Regions from separate parts of the Candidatus Corynebacterium faecigallinarum genome, predicted to be linked through region 1. Evidence: predicted binding sites of a transcription regulator. Region 1 holds the regulator's gene; the other holds the start of a gene.

Region 1 (4,423 bases):
GAGTCGGTGGAGACCATCGTCGACGGCCAGCCCACGTCCGCGTATCCGGCGCTGGTGTCCGACAAGAAGAACGGGCTGCTGCTCAAGGCCTTGCCCACTGCCCAGGCGGCGGCGGGCCAGCAGTTCTCGACCGTGCTGGCGATGATGCTGGGGAAGTGCACGGTATCGACGAAGCAGATGATCAAGGGGATGCCGCTACGTCAGCGGGTCGCCATGGAGAACTACCCGCACGGTGGTGCGGAGGCCCTGGTGGAGGACTGTCGGGTTCTGGCATGCCGTGACCTGCTGGAAAAGCATGGCCCGGTGATCCGCGACCCCGACCGCTGTGCCACCGCACTGGAGGCCGCCCGCACATCTGGGCCGGGTGTCGTCCGGCAGATGGTGGTTGCGATCGCTCCGGCGGTGTTGGCGGTCTCGGACATGGCCGAGGAATTGCAGTCCTGGGATGGTGCGTCGATCACCGACATGCGCAAGCAGTTGGATTTCTTCCTCGGGCCGCACCGGGTGGCGGTGAACGGTGTCGGGCATATGCGTCACGTGCCCCGTTATGTCGCTGCGATGTCTGCGCGGCTGGAGTTGATGGAGACCGCCCCGGACCGCGAGGCCGACCTGGATAGCCAGATCCAGGAGTGCCAGGAGATGATCGAGGCGACCCGGAAGCGGCTGCCGAGCTCCCGGTCTGCGACGCCCCAGATCAAGGAGGTCGAGTGGTTGGTCGAGGAAGTCCGGGTGTCACTGTTCGCGCAGCACCTGGGGACCTCGCGTCCGGCCAGTGTGACCCGGGTGCGCAAAGCCCTCGACAAGATCAGGTGAGGTTGACGCCGTGCTCTTCGCTGGCCCGGTGGACCGGGTCTGACGGGTCTACCGGGTCGGTCGAATCGGCGGAATCCGAGGCCTTCCGTAGCATGGCGATCTCGCGCTCGAAATCTTCGGTGGATTTGAAGGACTTGTAGACCGAGGCGAAACGCAGGTAGGCCACGACGTTCAGTTTGCGCAGCGGTTCCAGGATCGCCAGGCCGATATCATCGGCGGCGACCTGCGAACCGTGTCGAGCACGGATCGACTGCTCAACGTCGTGGGCCAGCACCTTCAAGTCATCCTCTGACACACCGAGCCCCTGGCAGGCTCGACCGACACCACGGATGACTTTGTCGCGCCGGAACTCCTCGGTGACACCGTTGCGTTTGGTGACCAGCAGCACCGAACGCTCCACAGTGGTGAACCTGTTCTTGCAGTTCGTGCATTCACGGCGGCGGCGAATCGCGGACCCGGACTCCACGGTGCGGGAATCGACGACTCGTGACACATCGGAGCGGCAGGCGGGGCAGAGCACGGTGGTGCTCCCTTCGTGACAGGTTGGCGGATCGCTTCGTTGTTCACGATCCTACCGCTACCCCACCGAGCACACCCCCGGAGGTCATGAGCCCTGGGAGAGCTGACAGTGTCATGCCATAGCGGGCGTGGGAGAGGTCAGCGTGCCGAAGTATCCGTGGACACCGGGGCGACATCCACCGCCTGGCCACCGTGCGTAGCGCGGTCGCTGCTTCCTGCATCGATTCCGGCGACCGCCGCAGGATGATGGTCCACAGCTGGCTCGGGCTCCGAACCCGCGATGATCACCGGACCCGCACCAAGCAGCGCAGCGAAAGTGACGAGTGCGAGCAAACACACACCCGGCGATTCCGCCACCAGGTTCATTCGACGGCGAATCCTGGCCCATCGGCTCGCAACATCGAACGGGCGTTCCACACCGGAGGCGATCCGACGTCGACGTTCGCGGTCAGCTACGGTAGGCGTATGCACCGCACCACTGCCCCAGGTGTTCGAAAACGGGGCGGCAGAAGCTGACCGCACCGAATCCTGACCGGCCCAATCGGGGCGCCGGTACACGGGACGATCAGCGACTACAGTGTAGCGAGTGGTGTTGACTACAGCCATGACGACCTCTTTCTCCTGGACTGGCGCCGACCTTCGGACACCGTGGCAACCCCATGAGACCACCGGGGTCGGACACGAACACCGGGACACCGCCTCAATTTCGCCCGCATGTTCGAGAACCTTCGTTCGTTCGAAAATCTAGCACGCGCGTTCGAACGTGTCCAGCCTTATCGAGAATCTTTCGAACACAATGATGAAACATGTCCACCACCTGATGTATGGTCGAGCTAACGACCAGTTCAGCGGGTCGGCAACCAACGTCAGGGAGTGGGTCACAATGACAGAGAATCAGCAGATCCCGGCGGATTCCGCGGGCAGCACGCCAGCGGATTCCGCAGGCAGCACAACGGGGACACGGCGCCGGTCGGGGTCGCGTGCGACCAACGCCACCGATTCGAAGGGCCGCGAAAAGCTCTCGGAACGTCAGCGACGGATCATGGACGTGATCAAGGACGCCACCCGCTTCCGCGGTTACCCGCCGAGCATCCGGGAGATCTGCGATGCCGTCGGGCTGAACTCCACGTCCTCGGTCTCCTACCACCTGCGCGAGCTGGAGCGGAAGGGCTACCTGCGCCGCGAGGACAACAAGCCGCGGGCTGTCGACATCCGGGATTTCGAGGAAGACACCTCATCGCGTCCGGGGCCGAAGCCGGCAACGGCCCCCGCCCCCACGACTGCCCCCGAGGGCATGCCCTCGCCGTCCTTCGTCCCCGTCGTCGGTCAGATCGCCGCAGGCTCACCGATCCTCGCCGAGGAGCACGTCGAGGCGCACTTCCCGCTGCCCCAGGAACTGGTCGGCGGCGGCGAACTCTTTCTGCTGCAGGTGGTCGGCGAGTCGATGCGCGATGCCGGCATCTTCAACGGCGACTGGGTCGTGGTGCGGTCCCAGAAGGTCGCCGAGCTCGGCGAATTCGTCGCCGCCATGATCGACGGGGAGGCCACGGTCAAGGAGTTCCAGCAGGACGACAGCGGAACCTGGCTGATCCCCCACAATGAGCTCTTCGAGCCCATCCGGGGAGACAACGCCGACATCCTCGGCCGTGTCGTGGCGGTCCTCCGCAAGATCTGACCGGTTGCTCCCGGGCGGGTCAGCGTCCGATCACTGCCGCAGCCGCGATGCGGGCTTCCTCAGCCCCTTCAGCGTCCAACGCTGCGGCGGCCATCTCCCGGCAGGTCACGAAATCAACCTCGCCCAGCTGTGCGCCCACCGCCGCCAACGCCGGGGTCGCCGCCGACAACGAGGTGACGCCGAGCCCTGCGAGCACACAGGCCAGCAACGGGTCGGCGGCCGCCTCACCACAGACTCCCACCGCGGTCTTCGTCACCGCGCCTGCACGACAGGTGGTGTGCACCAGGTGGAGCACCGCCGGCTGCCAGGGATCGGTGAGATACGCCAGCGAGGACGACAACCGGTCCGCCGCCATCGTGTACTGGGTCAGGTCGTTCGTGCCGATCGACACAAAGTCCAGGTGGGACATGATCTTCTCGGCCATCATCGCCGCCGCCGGCACCTCGATCATCGCCCCGGCGGTCAATCCCCGACTGTGGCACAGCTCAGCGAACCAACGGGCCTCCTGCACTGTGGCCACCATGGGTGCCATCACCCAGGTCTGCCCCCCACGCTCCGCCCTTCCGGTGCTCTCCACCGACAGAGCGATCCCGTCAAGCTGGCGCTCCAGCAACGCCTTGTTCCCCCGGGCGATACGCAGACCACGTACTCCCAGAGCCGGGTTCTCCTCGTCCTCGGCATCCACGTACGGCACCGGCTTGTCGGAGCCGGCATCCAACGTACGGATGACCACCTTGCCCTCAGGGAACGCCGACAACACCGAGGCATAGCGCTCTGCCTGCTGCTCCACACTCGGTTCGGCGGTCTCACTGAGGAAACTCAGCTCGGTGCGGAACAACCCGATGCCCTCGGCGACCGACTCCGCAGCCTGCATGGCGGTGTCGCCGTCCTGCACATTCGCCAGCAACTGCACCCGGTGACCGTCCGAGGTCTGCGCCGGACCACTCCAGCCCCGGACCTTCTCCGCCAACGCCGCCGCCTCAGCGACCCGACGCTCGACATCCTCGGCCGGCACGCCGGTCTCAATTGTTCCGGCAGCAGCATCCACCAGCACCTCGGTCCCGTTGGTGATGTCCGCCAGCCCCTTACCGACGGCGACAACGCACGGAATGTCCAGTTGTCGGGCGATGATCGCGGTGTGGCTGGTGGCCCCACCTTTCTCCGTGATCACGGCGACGATCAACTCGGGGTCGAGGGTGGCGGTGTCCGCTGGCGCGAGGTCGTCGGCACACAGGACATGTGGGGTGGTGACCTCCGGGATTCCCGGCTCCGGTTCGCCCCGGAGTTCGGCGATCACCCGATCGCGGACGTCCTTCAGGTCGGTCACCCGCTCGGCCATCACACCCCCGGCCTTGAGGAAGAGGTCCACGAAATCATCCGTGGCCTGACGCACCGCGTACTGGTTGGTCTGCCCGG
Region 2 (4,423 bases), on a different contig from region 1:
GGTGCGGCATCTGCGGCACTGACCTGCACGAATACCTGGACGGGCCGATCTTCTGCCCGACCTGCGAAGCCGCCCACCCGATCTCCGGGGAGACCGCGCCGATCACCCTGGGTCATGAGTTCTCCGGTGTCGTCGCCGAACTTGGTGAGGGGGTGGACGATCTGGCCGTCGGTGACCACGTTGTCGTCGAGCCGTACATCATCGGCGATGACGTCGACACCGGACCCGACAGCACCACCTACCACCTGTCGGAGAACATGAACTTCATTGGTCTCGCTGGCCGTGGTGGTGGTCTGTCGGAGAATGTCGTGGTGCGCCGACGCTGGGTGCACAAGATCGCCGACTCGGTGCCGCTGGACGAGGCGGCGCTGATCGAGCCGCTGTCGGTGGGCTTTCACGCCGTGCAGCGATCCGGTCTCACCGAGGAGAACGCTGCCGGGAAGACTGCGATCATCGGTGGTGCCGGTCCGATCGGCCTGCTGACCGCGGCGGTGCTCAAGGCATGGGGCGTGCGCGTGGTCGTCTCGGAGCTCTCGGAGCTGCGTCGGCAGAAGGCGCTGGATTCCGGGGTGGCGGATCTGGCGTTGAACCCGGCGGAGGTGGATGTCGTCGACGAGGTCAAGGCGCTGACCGATGGTGCCGGAGCCGATGTCGCCTTCGAGTGCACCTCGGTGCAGGTCGTGCTGGATACCTTGATGGACGCGCTACGTCCTACCGGTGTGCTGGTGGTCGTGTCGATCTGGGGCCACCGGTCGGACTTCGACATCCACAAGCTGGTGATGAAGGAGATCGACCTGCGTGGCACCATTGGCTACGTGAACTCGCATCCGGCGACGATTGCGCTGGTGGAGTCGGGGAAGATCGACCTGAAGCCGTTCATCACCGGCAGGATCGGGCTGGATGGTCTGGTGGACGAGGGTTTCGACACCTTGATCAACCGCAACGAGACCGCGGTGAAGATTCTCGTCTCGCCGTCTGGAGAGGGACTCTAGACCTCTAGAACGGCACCGCCTGCGCCTCGACCTTCGCCGCTGCGGCCCGGGTCTTCTCCCGATGCTCCAGTCGGAGGGCATTGTGTTCGGTGAGTGCCTTCCTCTTGCGGTGCAGGCGTGTGTCGAAGGTCAGGCAGGCATCGGCCAGGGGGCCGGTGGGGGTGTCGACGACGGTGTGTCCGTCGGCGATGCTGGTCCACCAGCAGGACCCGTCCGGATTGCGGGTGACGTCCCACAGTCCGCGGGTCTTGAGGCTGTGGCAGGCGGGGCACAGTGACTGTTCCGCCCAGGTGGCCGTCTTGCCGCCACCGTCGTACTTGGTGACGTGGTCGATCTGGGCGGTGGCGGCCGGGGCGTCGCAACCGGGGAAGCGGCAGGTGCCGTCGACTCCGGCGATGGTGGCGCGCTGGTGGTCGCTGTTGCGGTAACCCTCGATCTCGCTGTGTCCGGCGATGCACAGGTCGGTGACACGGGCGAGCCACCGCTTGGTGGCCACCCGGTCGAGACCGGTGGACTCCAGGTGGGTTTCGGCGGTGTCGAGGCTTCGGTAGCAGTTCAACGTCACGGAGACATTGCGAGCCTGACCATGAACCAGTTCGGTGAGGGCTTTGGCACGGGTGGTGTCATGTGCGTCGGCCACGGCATCGACGATGCGGAGGAAACCGAGGCCCTCATCGGAGGGCATCGTGATGTGGAAGACGGTACGTTCCGGGGACCGGGTGTCGACGTCGAAGCACAGTTGGGCTTCTGGGGGAGGGACTATGCCGAGCTCCTCCGGGTCGGCAGGTCGCGCCGTAGGCTGGATCCGATCGACGATGTCGGTGACTTTACGGCGCAGTGTCCGGGTTCCTGGCACTGCCTGAGACGGGCGCTGGGGGTAGAGAAGGCCGGCGATCTCGTCCTCCACCTCGAGGCGATGATCGTCGGTGACTCCGAAGAGACAGTCGGCGAGGACCCGGAGGTGCTCGAAGGAGAACGCACCGACCTCGAGGAGCGGACGTAGTTGTTCGTACTTGGAGAGCATGGTGCCGACGTCGCAGTAGGCGATGGCCTTGGACTGCGGGATCGCCAGGGCGGATGCCAGTCGCCGGGCGATGCGCGAGACCTCGTCGCCCGGCTTCGGGGTGACCGACCGGGCAATGCTCAGGTCCGTCTTGTTGATGGTGACCCGTGCTTTCTGGAGCTCGCCGTCGCCGGTCACGGCCCAGTACCCGAACGTGGTGGGCGTCAGATCGTTCTCGAACGAGTAGTCGTATGGATCATGGTACTCGCCGGTGTCGGGATCGAAGTCCATGTACTGGTCCGGGTAGGTCATCGGCTCTTCTGCGGCAACTGCCCCCTCGAGCTCCTCGTTCCACGTGCAGTGGGGGCAGTACATGTCCTCGTGGTCGGGAATTGGGCAGATTACCCCGGTTTCGCCGATATAGATAGTCGACCTGACCCATTCCTCGATCTTCGGCACGTTGACTGGTTCGCGTATCGCTGTGGTCATTTTCGTGGTCCCCTGGGTGATGGTGTTGTGGTGTTCCTGGTGTCCTGCTCCGTTATGTTCACTTGCAATACTACCGATACTGTGTTCGAATGGCAAGAGGAAGTTTTCGACGGGTCGGTGGACTCAGCTACGCGACCATAGGGACCTGGAGAGTGATCCGGACCGGAACGCTGAGGGGAAGGTGAATACGATGGCTCACATGACTGACCCCGCAGCCTCCGCAGCACCCACGACCGTCCCGGTTTTCCTCGACTGCGACACCGGTATCGATGATGCCCTGGCCCTGGCGTACCTGCTGGCCAGTCCGGTCGCCGATCTGGTCGGCGTCGGTTCGGTCCACGGCAATGTCAGCGCAGCTGGCGGCGCGGACAACACCCGACGGCTGCTGGCGATGGCATCGCGTACCGACATTCCGGTGGCTGTCGGAGCGTCCGACCCGTTGGGCGGCACCTTCGCCGGCGGCACGGTGGCGGTCCACGGCGCAGACGGCGTCGGCGGTGTCCGTGACAGACTGCTTCCTGCTGTGCTGCCAGAGGCTGCGGGGGCAGCAGGCTCAGACACGGACGCCGCTGACCTCCTGCTCAGCCTGTCCCACGAGTACGCCGGTGAGCTCCACCTCATCGCCATCGGCCCGTTGACCAACCTCGCCATCGCCCTGGAGCGTGATCCGTCGCTGGTCAAGCGGGTGGCGGGACTGGCCGTCATGGGAGGTGCGGCGACGGTTCCGGGCAACATCACCCCGGTCGCCGAGGCGAATATCGTGCTGGACCCCGAGGCGGCCGAGCGTGTGCTCTCGGCTGGATGGCCGGCGACACTCGTCCCGCTGGACACCACGATGGAGAACACCTTCGAGAAGTCCCATATCGATGCACTCGCGCAGTCGGACGCTCCGCTGATCGCGGCAGTGGGGGAGATGCTGCACTTCTACTCGGGGTTCTACGCCGACATCTACGGCCGGGTGTGCTGTGCCCTGCACGACCCGCTCGCCGCCGCGATCGCCCTGGGGGATGTCGAGTTGGAGAGCGCACCGCGGGTACCGGTCGTCGTCGATGCCACCGACGGGCCCGGACGTGGCCAGACCATCTGCGACCTGCGGCACCAGCGTCCTGCCAATGGCGAGTACGACATCGATGTCGAGGATGCGACGGTGCGGGTCGTCATGCGCAGCGGGGCGGGCTTCCCGGACCTGCTCGCCGAGCGGCTGCTGGGGTGGGGCGGTCGTCAGTAGGGTGGGCGGCATGACCTCCGCCGATACTGCACCCATTCGCACCGCCATCCTCGGGTTCGGACTTTCCGGACGCTACTTCCACGCCCCCTTCCTCGCCGCCGACCCGAACTTCGAGGTCACGGCCGTAGTGACGTCCAACCCGGAACGTCAGGACGCCGCGAAAGAACTGTTCCCGGACGTCCGACTGCTGGATTCCGTGGAGGACGTCTGGAATGCCGACGACATCGACCTGGTCGTCATCGGCACGCCCAGCTCAGAACATGAGGCTCACGTGGACGCCGCGCTCGACGCTGGCAAGCACGTCGTGGTCGACAAACCCTTCGCGGTCAGTTCCGCCACCGGTCGGGCGCTGATCGAGAAGGCGAAGGACAAGGGCCTGATGCTCACCGTCTTCCAGAACCGACGCTGGGACGGGGACTTCCTCACGTTGCAGCGACTGCTGGAGTCCGACGAGCTCGGCGAGATCAACCGGTTCGAGTCCCGCTTCGAGAAGTGGCGTCCGCAGGTCGACCAGTCATGGAAGACCGACAGTACCCACGCGCAGGGCGGCGGCATCCTGTTCGACCTGGGCAGCCATGTCATCGACCAGGCACTGCAGTTGTTCGGTCCGGTCGCCGACGTCTACGCCGAGGTCGAGACGCGCCGGGAGTTCGTGCAGGCGGAGGACGACGTCTTCCTCGCCCTGCGCCACGAGTCCGGGGTGCTCTCGCA

Evidence for each region. Region 1 encodes LexA, which represses DNA repair genes until DNA is damaged. Its sites were predicted from a motif close to CGAACANNTGTTCG; they were not measured.
Region 2: ACTXPP_RS11890 (HNH endonuclease signature motif containing protein) is a predicted target of LexA. The motif match lies at 2,559-2,572, and genes of this name have one in related genera.

The regions. Positions count from the first base shown of each region.
Region 1 is NZ_JBQQOC010000001.1:183,931-188,353, forward strand. Features, by position in the region: gene hrpA (ATP-dependent RNA helicase HrpA) at 1-813, shown strand, start outside; gene nrdR (transcriptional regulator NrdR) at 806-1,333, opposite strand; gene lexA (transcriptional repressor LexA) at 2,216-3,007, shown strand; gene ptsP (phosphoenolpyruvate--protein phosphotransferase) at 3,027-4,423, opposite strand, start outside.
Region 2 is NZ_JBQQOC010000026.1:13,198-17,620, reverse strand. Features, by position in the region: gene ACTXPP_RS11895 (2,3-butanediol dehydrogenase) at 1-992, shown strand, start outside; gene ACTXPP_RS11890 (HNH endonuclease signature motif containing protein) at 997-2,484, opposite strand; gene ACTXPP_RS11885 (nucleoside hydrolase) at 2,684-3,712, shown strand; gene ACTXPP_RS11880 (Gfo/Idh/MocA family protein) at 3,723-4,423, shown strand, end outside.